Regions from separate parts of the Streptosporangium fragile genome, predicted to be linked through region 2. Evidence: riboswitches for the same ligand, from Rfam matches in the RefSeq annotation. Region 2 holds a riboswitch; the other holds the start of a gene.
The links. Region 2 has a riboswitch for cobalamin ahead of cobN (cobaltochelatase subunit CobN). Riboswitches for the same ligand answer to the same signal wherever they lie in the genome.

Region 1 (6,763 bases), on a different contig from region 2:
GCGCCACCACGATGATGACGGCCGAGGCGACCCGGCGGACCAGGGCGATCTGGGTGCGGATCCGCCGGGCCTTGCGGTTGCCCTCCCCCTCGATGGTGATCAGCCGTTCCAGGACCACGTCGGTGACCGCGTAGGCGGCCTGGATGAACAGCCAGGTGACGCACCCGATCATCAGCAGGCTGAGAATCCGCTCGATCATCACGCTGATGGAGCCCTCCGCCATGCCCGGCTCGTAGACCGTGTAGGCGGTCGCCACGGTGGCCGAGGCGAACCCGGGCCACGTGCAGCGGCGGACGAGCGGACCGGCGAGAGCCCATCTCTCGCCGATCAGCCGCGACCGCAGGATCCGGCGTACCACCTCCACGGCCACGACGGCGGCGAGCACGGAGATGATCATGATGAGCCATTCGGACACTGACGGCGTCCCCCTCGTCGTCTCTATCCTTGACCGGTTCTCTGCAGAGGAGAGGGTTTCCCCTGAACGACCAGCTAATCAGAAGGACTCATCAAACGTCACATTTCCCTCAACCGCTACCTGGTAGGCGGAGACCCTCCTTTCGAAGAAGTTCGCCAGCTCCTGCACGTCCTGCAGCTCCATGAACGCGAACGGGTTGGCCGTGCCGTACCGGACGGGCATCCCGAGCCGGACCAGCCGCTGGTCGGCGACGTACTCGAGGTACTCCCGCATCCGGTCCACGCTCATGCCGAGCAGCCCGTCCCCGCACAGGTCCTCGGCGAAGGCCAGCTCGGCCGCCACCGCCTCCTCCATCATCCGGGTGACCTGCTCGGTGAGCCTGCCGTCGAACAGGTCCGGCTCCTCGGCCCGTACGGTGTCCACGACGCCGAAGGCGAACTCCATGTGCAGGGACTCGTCGCGGAACACCCAGTTCGTCCCGGTGGCCAGGCCGCCGAGCAGGCCGCGGGAGCGGAACCAGTAGACGTAGGCGAAGGCGCCGTAGAAGAACAACCCCTCGATGCACGCGGCGAAGCAGATCAGGTTGAGCAGGAAGGCCCGCCGGTCCTCGCGGGTCTCCAGCCGGGTCAGCCCGCCGAGCGAGTCGATCCACCGGAAGCAGAACTCCGCCTTGTCGCGGATCGAGGGGATGTGCTCGACCGCGGCGAACGCCTTGACCCGCTCGTCCGGGTCGGGCAGGTAGGTGTCGAGCAGGGTCAGGTAGAACTGGACGTGCACCGCCTCCTCGAAGAGCTGCCTGCTGAGGTACAGGCGCGCCTCGGGCGCGTTGAGGTGCTGGTAGAGGTTGAGGACCAGGTTGTTGGCCACGATCGAGTCGCCGGTGGCGAAGAAGGCGACGAGGCGGTTGATCAGGTGGCGCTCCTCGGGCGTCATCTTCGCCAGGTCCGCCAGGTCGGAGGCGAGGTCCACCTCCTCCACGGTCCAGGTGTTGCGGATCGCGGCCCGGAAGCGTTCGTAGAACTCCGGGTAGCGCATCGGCCGCAGGGTCAGGTCCATGCCGGGGTCGAGCAGCATCAGGTGAGGGCCTTTCGAAGGGGTCGCTACCGGGTCGCCTACTGGCAGGCGTCGCAGTACTCGGGGTTCTCCAGGGAGCAGGCGACGGCCTCGGGATCGGGCGCGGTCCGCGCCGCGGGCGCCGCCACGGTGGCCTGCGCGATCCGGGTGGCCGGGCGCGAGCGCAGGTAGTAGGTGGTCTTCAGGCCCGACCGCCACGCGTAGGCGTACATCGAGGAGAGCTTGCCGATGGTCGGCGTGGCCATGAAGAGGTTCAGCGACTGCGACTGGTCGATGTACGGGGTGCGCGCGGCGGCCAGGTCGATCAGCGCCTTCTGCGGCAGCTCCCAGGCGGTCCGGTAGAGCAGCTTCAGGTCGGCGGGGATCTCCGGGATGTCCTGGACGGACCCGTCCGCGCGCTTGATCGCGTCGCGGATCCGCGGGGTCCACAGCCCCCGGGCCGCCAGGTCCCGGACCAGGTAACGGTTGACCTGGAGGAACTCCCCGGACAGGGTCTCGCGCTTGAAGACGTTGGAGACCTGGGGCTCGATGCACTCGTAGCAGCCCGCGATGGAGGCGATGGTGGCCGTGGGGGCGATCGCGATCATCAGCGAGTTGCGCAGGCCGGTCACCGCGATCCGCTCGCGGAGCGCGGTCCACTCCGCGGAGGTCGCCGCCCCGTAGTGGTCGGGGTGGAGCACCCCGGCGGCGGCCCTGGTCTCCTCGTAGGAGGGGTGGCGGCCCCGCTCGACCGCCAGGTCCGCGGAGGTGGCGTACGCGGCGAGCGCGATCTCCTCGGAGATCCGGGTGGACAGCGCCAGGGCCTCGGGGCCGTCGAAGGGCAGGCGCAGCGCGAACAGCACGTCGGCCAGGCCCATCATGCCGAGCCCGATCGGGCGCCAGCGCCGGTTGGCGGCCTCGGCCTCGGGGGTCGGGTAGAAGCCCAGGTCGATGGTGCGGTCGAGGAAACGCACCGCGGTGCGGACGGTGGCGCGCAGCCGCGGCCAGTCGACGTCGTCGCCGGAGGCGGTCAGGTGCGCGGCGAGGTTGATCGAGCCGAGGTTGCAGACGGCGGTCTCGGCGTCACCGGTGACCTCCAGGATCTCGGTGCAGAGGTTCGACAGATGGATGACGTTCTCCGGGCGCGCCGTCTGGTTGGAGGTGCGGTTGGCGGCGTCCTTGAACGTCATCCAGCCGTTGCCCGTCTGGGCGAGGGTGCGCATCATCCGGCCGTACAGGGTGCGGGCGGGGATCTGCCTGGTGAAGCGGCCCTCGGCCTCGGCGGCGCGGTAGGCCTCGTCGAACGCGGCGCCGTACAGGTCGACCAGGTGCGGGACCTCCTTGGGGTCGAACAGCGACCACACGCCGTCGGCCTCCACCCGGCGCATGAACTCGTCCGGGATCCAGTTCGCCAGGTTCAGGTTGTGCGTGCGGCGGGCCTCCTCGCCGGTGTTGTCGCGCAGTTCCAGGAACTCCTCGATGTCGGCGTGCCACGTCTCCAGGTAGACGCAGGCCGCGCCCTTGCGCCGGCCGCCCTGGTTGACCGCCGCGACGCTGGCGTCGAGTGTGCGCAGCCACGGCACGATGCCGTTGGAGTGGCCGTTGGTGCCCCGGATCAGCGAGCCCCGGGAGCGGATCCTGCTCCAGGAGATCCCGATCCCCCCGGCGTACTTCGACAGGCGCGCGACCTGGCCGTAGCGCTCGTAGACGGCCTCCAGCTCGTCGCGCGGGGAGTCGAGCAGGAAACAGGACGACAGCTGCGGCCTGCGTGACCCGGCGTTGAACAGGGTGGGCGAGCTGGGCAGGTAGGCCAGGGCGGCCATGAGCCCGTAGAGCTCGGCGGCCTCCTCGACCGTCTCCGACAGGCCGCAGGCGACCCGCAGGAGGAAATGCTGCGGGCGCTCCAGGACCTTGCGGGTCTCCGGGTGGCGCAGCAGGTAGCGGTCGTAGACCGTGCGCAGCCCGAAGTACTCGAACCGGGCGTCGGCCTCCGGGTCGATCAGCGCGTCCAGCGTCCCGGCGTCGGCGGCCACGAACTCCGCCAGCCGGTCGGCGACCAGCCCGGCCGCGTGGGTGGCGGCGACGGAGTCGGAGAAGCTCCGGACGCCGTGCCCGGCGGCCTCCTCGGCGATCAGCTCGGCCAGCAGCCCGGCGGCGACCTTGGAGTTCTCCGGGTCGGTGATCACCCGGGCGGCGGCCTCGTCGATGGCCAGCCGGCGATCGGCCGATGCCGCACCGGTCCGCGCCGCGTCCTGCCCGCGCGCCTCACCCGGGCCCCGCGCGCCGCCGGAAGGACCCGGAGCGCCCGCGTCCTGCCCGATGCTCTCCCCTGCGGTCTTCCCGGTGGCGCCGACCACGGTCTGTGTCACGTCCTGCCCCTCGCTCGCTCGAACTTCCCCGTACGCCTCTCCGGGGACGGGCACGCGGCAGCGAGCGATTCCGGGCACGCCGGACCGCTTCGTCCGCGGACCCTCCCACGAGGCCCTGGACACTCACGTCACCGGCAGGTCTTCGGACTCACGGGCACCGCGCACACGCCTACCGGCCGTCGCTTCCCGGGCATGGTTCACCCAGTGCTCAATGACGGCTTTCGTTCCCGTTCACCGCTGCGGGGCAGTCCCGGAATCGCACCGGGTTCCCTCTTTCCTCGCCTCTCCCGAGGCGAACCAGCAACGAGCAGGATCCTACATCTAGTACCGCCCGACGCAACCGCCCCAACAGGTTGTGTCGGAAGACTTCAGCAGGCCGAGATCGCGAAGGACCTCGCGGGTGCGCGCCGTCTCCGTGGACAGCCACTGGCGGAAGCCGTCGCCGCCGAGGTAGACCCGGCTCCAGCCGTTGGCCGCGCACCGGGCGCGCCAGGCGGGGTCGGCGTCGATCCCGTCGCACAGGGCGAGCGCCGCGTCCCGGTCCTCCTCCGCCATGCGCGCCGACCCGAGCAGGCCGCACCAGTCGCTGTACTCGAGGCGGACGTCCAGCTCCAGGAGCGTCGGCGCGTCGACCCCGTCGACGCGCTCTCCGGAGGAGACCACCAGGGGCCGCAGGCGGCCCGCGGCGATCCCGGCCCGGAAGGACCGGACCGAGCCGAGGAGCGCGGCCACCCGGCCGAGGTGGAGCGCCTCCACGGCGTCGGCGGCGGTGAGGTACCCGGCGTAGTCGAGCAGCCGGGCGTCGACCCCCAGGCACTTGCCGATCATGCCGTAGAGCACGTGGTCGGAGCCCCCCTCCAGCCGGCCGCCGACCGAGAGCGCGGCCGGGTCGCGACGGAGCTCGGCGGCGAAGTCGTCGAAGGAGCGCAGGCGGGAGTCGTCCGGGACGACGAGGGAGGCCCAGTCGCCGACGAGGCGGGCGAGGGGGGTGGTGGCGTTCACCAGGGGGACGGAGCCGGCGATCTCCGCGCCGGCCACCAGTGACATCCCGGCGACGAGCACCCTGCCTTCGCGCACGAAGGGGCCGCGGAGGGGGCCGAGCCCGTCCGTGGCGGCGGAGCCCGCCCCGGACGGGCGGTCGACGACCTGGACGGTCCGGGCGAGGCGCGACCGGGTCAGGACCGCGGCCAGCGTGCGGGGGACCGCCTCCCAGCTCTGACCGCGGGAGACGGGCGCGACGACGGAAAGCCGGTCCACCGCCGCGCCGGCCGAGCCGCTCGTCGAGCCACAGCCCGCGGCGGCCATCATCCCCGCAACAAGCGCCAAAAACCCCCTACGGCGCATAAGCGCCCCTTCCCCCCAATACCCCCTATAACTCGAATTACCCTCCTGACACCTCCTGTCACACGCGAGGGTGTCTTATCGGAGAGGTCTTACCGGGAAGGTCCCACCTGGAGGATCCGGGGTGGGTGGATCTACTCCACCGTGACGCTCTTGGCCAGGTTACGGGGCTTGTCGACGTCCCGGTCCAGCGCCACGGCCGCGTGGTAGGCGAAGAGCTGGAGCGGGATCGTCAGCAGGATCGGGTCCAGCTCGGTCTCGTTCCTGGGCACCACGACGCAGTCGTCGGCCAGCTTGGGGTCGGCGACGCGGTGCCCGACCATGAGCACCCGCCCGCCCCGGGCGCGGATCTCACCCAGCGTGGTGAGATTCTTGTCGAGCAGCTCGTCGTCGGGGACGATCGCCACGGTCGGCATCTCCGGGCCGATCAGCGCCAGCGGCCCGTGCTTGAGCTCGCTGGCCGGGTAGGCCTCGGCGTGGACGTAGGAGATCTCCTTGAGCTTCTGCGCGCCCTCACGGGCCACCGGGTAGCCCCGGACCCGTCCGACGAACATCATGCTCGGCGCCTCGGCGTACTTCCGCGCCAGCTCCTCGATCCGCGGCTCCAGCGCGAGGATCTCCTTGATCTGGTCGGGCAGCCTGCGCAGGCCCTCGCAGATGCGGCGGCCGTCGGCCGGGGACAGGTCGCGCACCCGGCCCAGGTGGAGCGCGAGCAGGGCGAAGGCCACGGCGGTCGAGGTGAACGCCTTCGTGCTCGCCACCGAGACCTCGGGTCCGGCGTGCAGGTAGACGCCGCCGTCGCACTCACGGGCGATCGCGCTGCCGACGGTGTTGACGATGCCGAGCACCCGGCCGCCCTTGCGCTTGAGCTCCTGGACCGCGGCGAGGGTGTCGTAGGTCTCCCCCGACTGGCTGATCGCCACATAGAGGGTGTCGGCCTCCACCACCGGGCTGCGGTAGCGGAACTCGCTGGCCGGCTCGGCGTCGGCCGGGATGCGCGCCAGCTCCTCGATGAGCTGGGCGCCGATCTGCCCCGAATAGTACGCGGACCCGCAGCCGATGATCTTGACCCGGCGGAACGAGCGGGTCTCCCGCGCGTCCATGTTGAGACCGCCGAGGTGGGCGATGTGGAAACGGTCGTCCAGGCGCCCGCGCAACGTCCTGGCCACGGTCTCGGGCTGCTCGGAGATCTCCTTGAGCAGGTAGTGCTCGTAGCCGCCGGTGTCGTAGTGGCCGGCCTCCCAGTCGACGGTCAGCGGCTCCTTGGCCGTCTCCCGGGCGTCGCTGGCGAAGGTGTTGAACCCGTCGGCCTTCAGCACCGCGATCTCGCCGTCCTCCAGGTGGACCACCTGGCGGGTGTAGCGGACCAGCGCGGCCACGTCGGAGGCGGCGAACATCTCCTTCTCGCCGATGCCCAGCACGATCGGGCTGCCGTTGCGGGCGACGACCACCTCGCCGGGGCGCTCGGCGTCGACCACCGCGATGCCGTAGGTGCCCACGACCCGCTTGAGCGCCACGCGGACCGCCTCCACGAGGGAGTCGGTCTCCTTGACCGTCCGGGCGATCAGGTGGGACAGCACCTCGG
Region 2 (6,763 bases):
GGCCGAGCTCCGCCGCCGGGATCGGCGCGAGGCCGGTGACGCGCCGCGAGGCCTCGTCCCACACCGGCCGCACGCCGAGCAGCGCCAGCACCTCGGCCACGTCGTCCCCGGCGGTGCGCATGGCGCTGGTCCCCCACACCGACAGCCCGACCGAGCGCGGCCAGTCGCCGGTGTCGGCCCGGTAGCGCTCCAGCAGGGAGTCGGCCATCGCCTGGCCCGTCTCCCAGGCCAGCCTGCTCGGCACGGCCTTGGGATCGACCGAGTAGAAGTTGCGGCCGGTGGGGAGCACGTTGATCAGCCCGCGCAGCGGGGAGCCGCTCGGCCCGGCCGGGACGTACCCGCCGTCGAGGGCGTGCAGGATCGCGTCGATCTCGTCGGTGGTACGCGCCAGCCGGGGCACGACCTCGGTGGCGGCGAACCGCAGGATCCGCTCCACCCGCTCCGCGCGTTCCGGGCCGGCGGCGTCCGGGAGGGCCGCGGCGGGCTCGGCGGCGGAGGCCGTGACGCCCGGGGACCCCGCGGCGGGGGTCAGGACGGCGGCGGTCACCTCGGGGACGGCGGCGGCGTCCCAGCCCCGGGCCTCCATGCCCTCGACCAGGGCCCGGGCCAGCGCCTCGGCCTCGTCGACGCCGATCCGGCCGGCGGTGCCGTCCTCGGCCAGGCCCAGGGCCTCACGCAGGCCGGGCAGCGCCTGGCTGCCGGCCCAGACCTGCCGGGCGCGCAGCATCGCCAGCACGAGGTCGACCCGCGTGGCGCCCTCGGGGGCGGCCCCGAGCACGTGCAGGCCGTCACGGATCTGGACGTCCTTGACCTCGCACAGCCAGCCGTCGACGTGCAGCAGGAAGTCGTCGAACTCGGCGTCGTGCGGGCGGTCCTCGACGCCGAGGTCGTGGTCGAGCCGGGCGGCCTGGACGAGCGTCCAGATCTGGGCGCGGATCGCGGGCAGCTTGGCCGGGTCCATCACGGCGATCGAGGCGTGCTCGTCGAGCAGCTGCTCCAGCCGGGCCATGTCGCCGTAGGTGTCGGCGCGGGCCATCGGCGGGACGAGGTGGTCCACCAGGGTGGCGTGGGCGCGGCGCTTGGCCTGCGTGCCCTCGCCGGGGTCGTTGACCAGGAACGGGTAGATCAGCGGCAGGTCGCCCAGGGCCGCGTCGGGCCCGCAGGAGGCCGACAGGCCCGCGGACTTCCCGGGCAGCCACTCCAGGTTGCCGTGCTTGCCCACGTGGACCACGGCGTGGGCGCCGAAGCCGTCGGCCAGCCAGCGGTAGGCCGCCAGGTAGTGGTGGCTGGGCGGCAGGTCGGGGTCGTGGTAGATCGCGATGGGGTTCTCGCCGAAGCCGCGGGGCGGCTGCACCATGACCACGACGTTGCCGGCGCGCAGCGCGGCCAGCACGATCTCGCCCTCCGGGTCACGCGAGCGGTCCACGAACAGCTCGCCGGGCGGCGGGCCCCAGTGCTCCTCGATCCCGGCGCGCAGATCCTCCGGGAGCGTGGCGTACCACTCGGCGTAGCGGCCCGCCGCGATACGCACCGGGTTGGCGGCGAGCTGCTCCTCGGTCAGCCAGTCCTGGTCCTGTCCGCCCGCGGCGATCAGGGCGTGGATCAGCGCGTCGCCGTCCCGCTCGGCCACTCCGGGCAGCTCGCCCTCGGCGCCGATGTCGTAGCCCCGCTCGCGCAGCGCGGCCAGCAGCCGGACGAGGCTCGCGGGGGTGTCCAGGCCGACGGCGTTGCCGATGCGGGCATGCTTGGTGGGGTAGGCCGACAGCATCAGCACCAGCCGCCGCTCGGCGGGCGGGACGTGCCGCAGCGCGGCGTGGCGCACGGCGATGCCCGCGACCCGCGCGGCCCGCTCGGGGTCGGCCACGTAGACGGTCAGCCCGTCCTCGTCGATCTCCTTGAAGGAGAACGGCACGGTGATGATCCGCCCGTCGAACTCGGGGATCGCGACCTGGGTGGCGGCGTCCAGCGGTGACAGGCCGTCGTCGTTCTCCTCCCAGGAGGCGCGGCTGCTCGTCAGGCAGAGCCCCTGCAGGATGGGCACGTCCAGCTCGGCGAGGGCGCCGACGTCCCAGGCCTCGTCGTCGCCGCCGGCCGAGGCGGTGGCCGGGCGGGTGCCGCCCGCGGCGAGCACGGTCACCACGAGGGCGTCGACCGTGCGCAGGGCGTCGAGCAGGCCGGGCTCGGCGGCGCGCAGGGACGCGCAGTACAGGGGCAGCGCCCGGCCGCCGGCGTCCTCGACGGCCGAGCAGAGGGCCTCGACGAAGGCGGTGTTGCCCGCCACGTGGTGGGCCCGGTAGTAGAGCACTCCGACGACCGGCCCGTCCTCACGCCGGGCCCGCCGCTCCAGCACGCCCCAGGTGGGGGTGGGCACCGGTGGGGCGAACCCGTGGCCGGTGAGCAGCAGCGTGTCCGACAGGAACCGGTGGAGTTCGGTCAGGTTGGCCGGGCCGCCGTGGGCGAGGTAGGCGTGCGCCTCGGCGCAGACGCCGCCGGGCACCGTGGACAGCTCCATCAGCTCGGCGTCCGGCGCCTGCTCACCGCCGAGGACGACGACGGGCCGGGGCCCGGCGAGCAGCGCGTCCAGGCCCTCCTCCCAGGCCCGGCGCCCGCCCAGCAGGCGGACCACGACCAGGTCGACGCCCTCCGCCAGCGACGGGAGGTCCTCGGCGGTGAGCCGGGCGGGATTGCCCAGCCGGTAGCCGGCCCCGCTCGCGCGGGCGCTCAGCAGGTCGGTGTCGGAGGTGGAGAGCAGGAGGATCACGCGCCACGCTCCGCGGAGAAGCCGCGGGACCCGGCGGTGAGGCCGGGCGATGCCACGGCGGCACCGGCGCGGGCCGGCGGTGCCACGGCGGACGTGGCATGGACCAGCGGTGCCACGGTGGCCCCGGCAGCGCCCGGCGATGCCACGGTGGACGTGGCGGCAGGGCTCAGCGGTGCCACGGTGTGGCGGGGGAACGGCGAAAAGCGCACGGAGCTCCCTCCCTCGGGGTCCTCGCCCCGGGTCGTCGTCGGCCGCGACGGCTGGAGTCTCCTGGCTCCCGGATCGGTGCTCACCCCGGCCTTCCCGTCCGTCGCCGGACAGTGGCCCGGGTGGGGTTCGCTCCCCGGTCACAGTGGCGGGACCGCGCCGGACTCGCACCGGCTTCCTCCCTGTACCGTCGCCAACGATGACACTACGGCAGTCCGGTCCATTGCAAGAAACTGGCATTAGCATCCTGTCCGTGGCCATTCCCGACTTTTCCGGACGATCGCGACTTGACGCATGTCCCGGGGCTCTCCAGGTGCACGCCGCCGCCGACGGCGGCCTGGCGCGCGTCCGCGTGCCCGGCGGGCGCCTGACGGCCACCCAGCTGCGCGAGATCGCCCGCGCCTCGGCCTCGTACGGGAACGGCGTCATCGAGCTGACCTCGCGGGCGAACATCCAGGTCCGCGGCCTCGGCCCGGACGGCGGGTTCGCCGCGCGGATGGCCGACGCGGGCCTGCTGCCGTCGGCCACCCACGAGCGCGTCCGCAACGTCCTCGCCTCCCCGCTGACCGGCCTGGACGGTCCGGGCGGCGGCGGGATCGCCGACGTCACGCCCCTGGTGGAGGAACTGGACCGGCGGCTGTGCGCCCGGCCGGCGCTGGCCGCCCTGCCCGGGCGGTTCATGTTCGCCCTCGACGACGGGCGGGGGGACGTGGCCGGGTTCGACGCCGACTCCGGGATCCTGCCGACCGGCCCGGACGAGGCCGCGGTGCTGCTCGCGGGGGCCGACAGCGGCCTGCGCGTCCCGCTGGGCGGGGCCGTGACCGTCCTGCTCGCCGCCGCCGACGCCTTCCTCGCCGAGCAGGCGGCCCAGGACGTCACCGTCTGGCGCGTCTCCGAGCTCCACGACGGTCCCGCCCGGATCGCCACCCGTCTGCGGGCCGTCCTCGCACCGCCCTCCGGCGCGGCCGGACCCGGCTCCGGGGGTGCCGTCCCCGAGCCCGGGCCCGGACGGGCGGGTGGCACCGGGGAGGCGGGCGGCGGCACCGGGCCGGTGCGGCCACGGGCCGCGGCGTTCGGGCCGGTGGGAGTCGTCCCGGGCGGGGACGGGGCGCGGGTCGCGCTCGGGGTCGCCGTGCCGCTGGGGCGGCTGACCGCCGAGCAGGCCGAGGCGCTCGCGGACGCGGCCGCCGGCGGCGAGATCCGGCTCACGCCGTGGCGCGGCGCGGTCCTGCCCGGCCTGCGGAAGGACCAGGTCGCCGGGACGGCCGCCCGCCTCGTGGCCGCCGGACTGGTCGTCGACCCCGACTCACCGTGGATCGGTGTGACGGCCTGTACCGGCCGGCCGGGCTGCGCCAGGTCACTCGCCGACGTCCAAGCCGACGCCGCCCTCGTCATCGCCCTGTCCGGCGCGGCCGGCCCTTCCGGCTCACCCGGCCCGCCCGATCCGGACGGCCCGGCGGGAAGCCGGGGTGCGACCTCCCCCGGTGGCACCGGCGGAGCCGCCCCGGTCGCGGGCCGCGCCCCGGGCACCGGTACGCTCCCGGTGCACTGGGCCGGCTGCGGCAGGCGCTGCGGCCGTCCGCGGGGACGGGTCGCGGACGTGGTCGCCACCGGCGACGGCTACCGGGTGGAACTGGACGGCACCGGCCGGGCCTGTGCCGGCATCGAGGAGACCGCGGCCGCGGTGGCGGCCGCCAGAGGGGACCTGTGATCGACTACGTCCGTGACGGCGCGGAGATCTACCGCCGTTCGTTCGCCACCATCCGCACCGAGGCCGACCTGGACGGCCTGCCCCCCGACGTCGCCCAGGTGGCGGTCCGCATGATCCACGCCTGCGGGATGGTCGACCTGGTGGCCGACCTCGCCTGGTCGCCCGGGGTCGTGGCGTCGGCCCGCGCGGCCCTGCGCGCCGGCGCGCCGGTGCTCTGCGACGCCCGGATGGTCGCCTCCGGAGTGACCCGGCGCCGCCTGCCCGCGGACAACGAGGTGATCTGCACCCTTGGCGACCCCCGGGTGCCGGAGCTCGCCGAACGGCTGGGCACCACCCGCAGCGCCGCGGCGCTGGAGCTCTGGCGCGACCGGCTGGACGGCTCCGTGGTGGCGATCGGGAACGCGCCCACGGCCCTGTTCCGGCTGCTGGAGATGGTCGAGGAGGGCGCGGGCCGGCCGGCCGCCGTACTCGGCGTCCCGGTCGGGTTCATCGGCGCCGCCGAGTCCAAGCAGGCCCTCGCCGAGCATCCGGCGGGCCTTGCGTACCTGGTCGTGCACGGCCGCCGGGGCGGGAGCGCGATGACCGCCGCCGCGGTCAACGCGATCGCGAGCGAGGAGGAGTGAGCAGCGACATGACCGGACGGCTGTGGGGTGTGGGGCTCGGGCCCGGGGATCCCGAGTTGGTGACCGTCAAGGCGGCCCGCCTCATCGGCGCGGCGGACGTGATCGCCTTCCACAGCGCCCGCCACGGCCGGAGCATCGCCCGCTCGGTGGCGGCGCCGTACCTGCGTGAGGGGCAGATCGAGGAGGCTCTCATCTATCCGCTCACCACGGAGACCACCGACCACCCCGGCGGCTACCAGGGCGCGATCGACGACTTCTACGCCGACTGCGCGGTGCGGCTGGCGGCCCACCTGGACGCCGGGCGCGACGTGGTGGTGCTGTGCGAGGGCGACCCGCTCTTCTACGGCTCCTACATGCACATGCACAAGCGCCTGGCGCACCGCTACGTCACCGAGGTGGTGCCGGGCGTGACCTCGGTCAGCGGCGCCTCGGCGGTCCTCGGGCGCCCGCTGGTCGAGCGCGACGAGGTGCTCACCGTGCTGCCGGGGACGCTCCCCGCGCCCGTCCTCGCCGAGCGTCTCGCGGCGACCGACTCGGCCGCGGTGCTCAAGCTCGGCCGCACGTTCGCCAAGGTCCGCGACGCGCTGGCCGAGGCCGGGCGCCTGGACGAGGCCTGGTACGTGGAGCGCGCCACCACCGGGCAGCAGCGCCTGGCCCCGCTCGCCGAGGTGGATCCGGACAGCGTGCCGTACTTCTCCCTGGCGCTGATCCCGAGTCCGGTCAACGCCGCCGGACCCGCGCCCGTCCGGGGGGAGACGGCCCCGGACGCCGCGGGGGCACGCGGCGAGGTGGTCGTGGTCGGGCTCGGCCCGGCCGGACGGCCGTGGCTGACGCCCGAGGTCCAGGAGGCGCTGGCCGGTGTCGACGACCTCGTCGGGTACGGCCCCTACCTCGACCGGGTCCCGCCGAACCCGCGGCAGCGCCGCCACCCCACCGACAACCGGGTGGAGGCCGAGCGCGCCGCGCACGCGCTGGAGCTGGCCGCGGCCGGGTCCCGGGTGGCTGTGGTCTCCTCGGGCGACCCCGGGGTGTTCGCGATGGCCAGCGCGGTACTGGAGGTGGCGTGCGAGCCCCGCTTCGCGCACGTCCCGGTGCGGGTGCTGCCGGGCCTGACCGCGGCGCACGCGGTGGCCAGCCGGGCCGGGGCGCCCCTGGGCCACGACTACTGCGTGCTGTCGCTGTCGGACCTGCTCAAGCCGTGGGAGATCGTCGCCGAGCGGATCAGTGCCGCGGCCAAGGCCGACCTGGTCCTGGCGATCTACAACCCGGCCTCGAAGAGCCGTACCTGGCAGGTGGCCGCCGCGCGTGACCTGCTCCTGGAGCACCGCGTGCCGGAGACCCCGGTGGTCGTCGGCCGCGACGTCGGAGGGCCCCGGGAGAGCATGACGATCACCACCCTCGGCGAGCTCGACCCGGCGGCGGTCGACATGCGCTGCCTGCTGCTGGTGGGGTCGTCGACCA

Region 1: linked by a shared signal. The riboswitch ahead of ABD841_RS29360 (ribonucleoside-diphosphate reductase subunit alpha) and the one ahead of cobN (cobaltochelatase subunit CobN) in region 2 are both predicted to bind cobalamin.

Annotation. Positions count from the first base shown of each region.
Region 1 is NZ_BAAAVI010000054.1:49,845-56,607, forward strand. Features, by position in the region: gene ABD841_RS29350 (mechanosensitive ion channel family protein) at 1-415, opposite strand, end outside; gene ABD841_RS29355 (ribonucleotide-diphosphate reductase subunit beta) at 494-1,489, opposite strand; gene ABD841_RS29360 (ribonucleoside-diphosphate reductase subunit alpha) at 1,528-3,837, opposite strand; cobalamin riboswitch at 3,954-4,154, opposite strand; gene ABD841_RS29365 (tripartite tricarboxylate transporter substrate-binding protein) at 4,159-5,163, opposite strand; gene glmS (glutamine--fructose-6-phosphate transaminase (isomerizing)) at 5,313-6,763, opposite strand, start outside.
Region 2 is NZ_BAAAVI010000023.1:90,631-97,393, reverse strand. Features, by position in the region: gene cobN (cobaltochelatase subunit CobN) at 1-2,761, opposite strand, end outside; cobalamin riboswitch at 3,003-3,175, opposite strand; gene ABD841_RS17555 (precorrin-3B synthase) at 3,282-4,679, shown strand; gene ABD841_RS17550 (precorrin-8X methylmutase) at 4,676-5,302, shown strand; gene ABD841_RS17545 (precorrin-2 C(20)-methyltransferase) at 5,311-6,763, shown strand, end outside.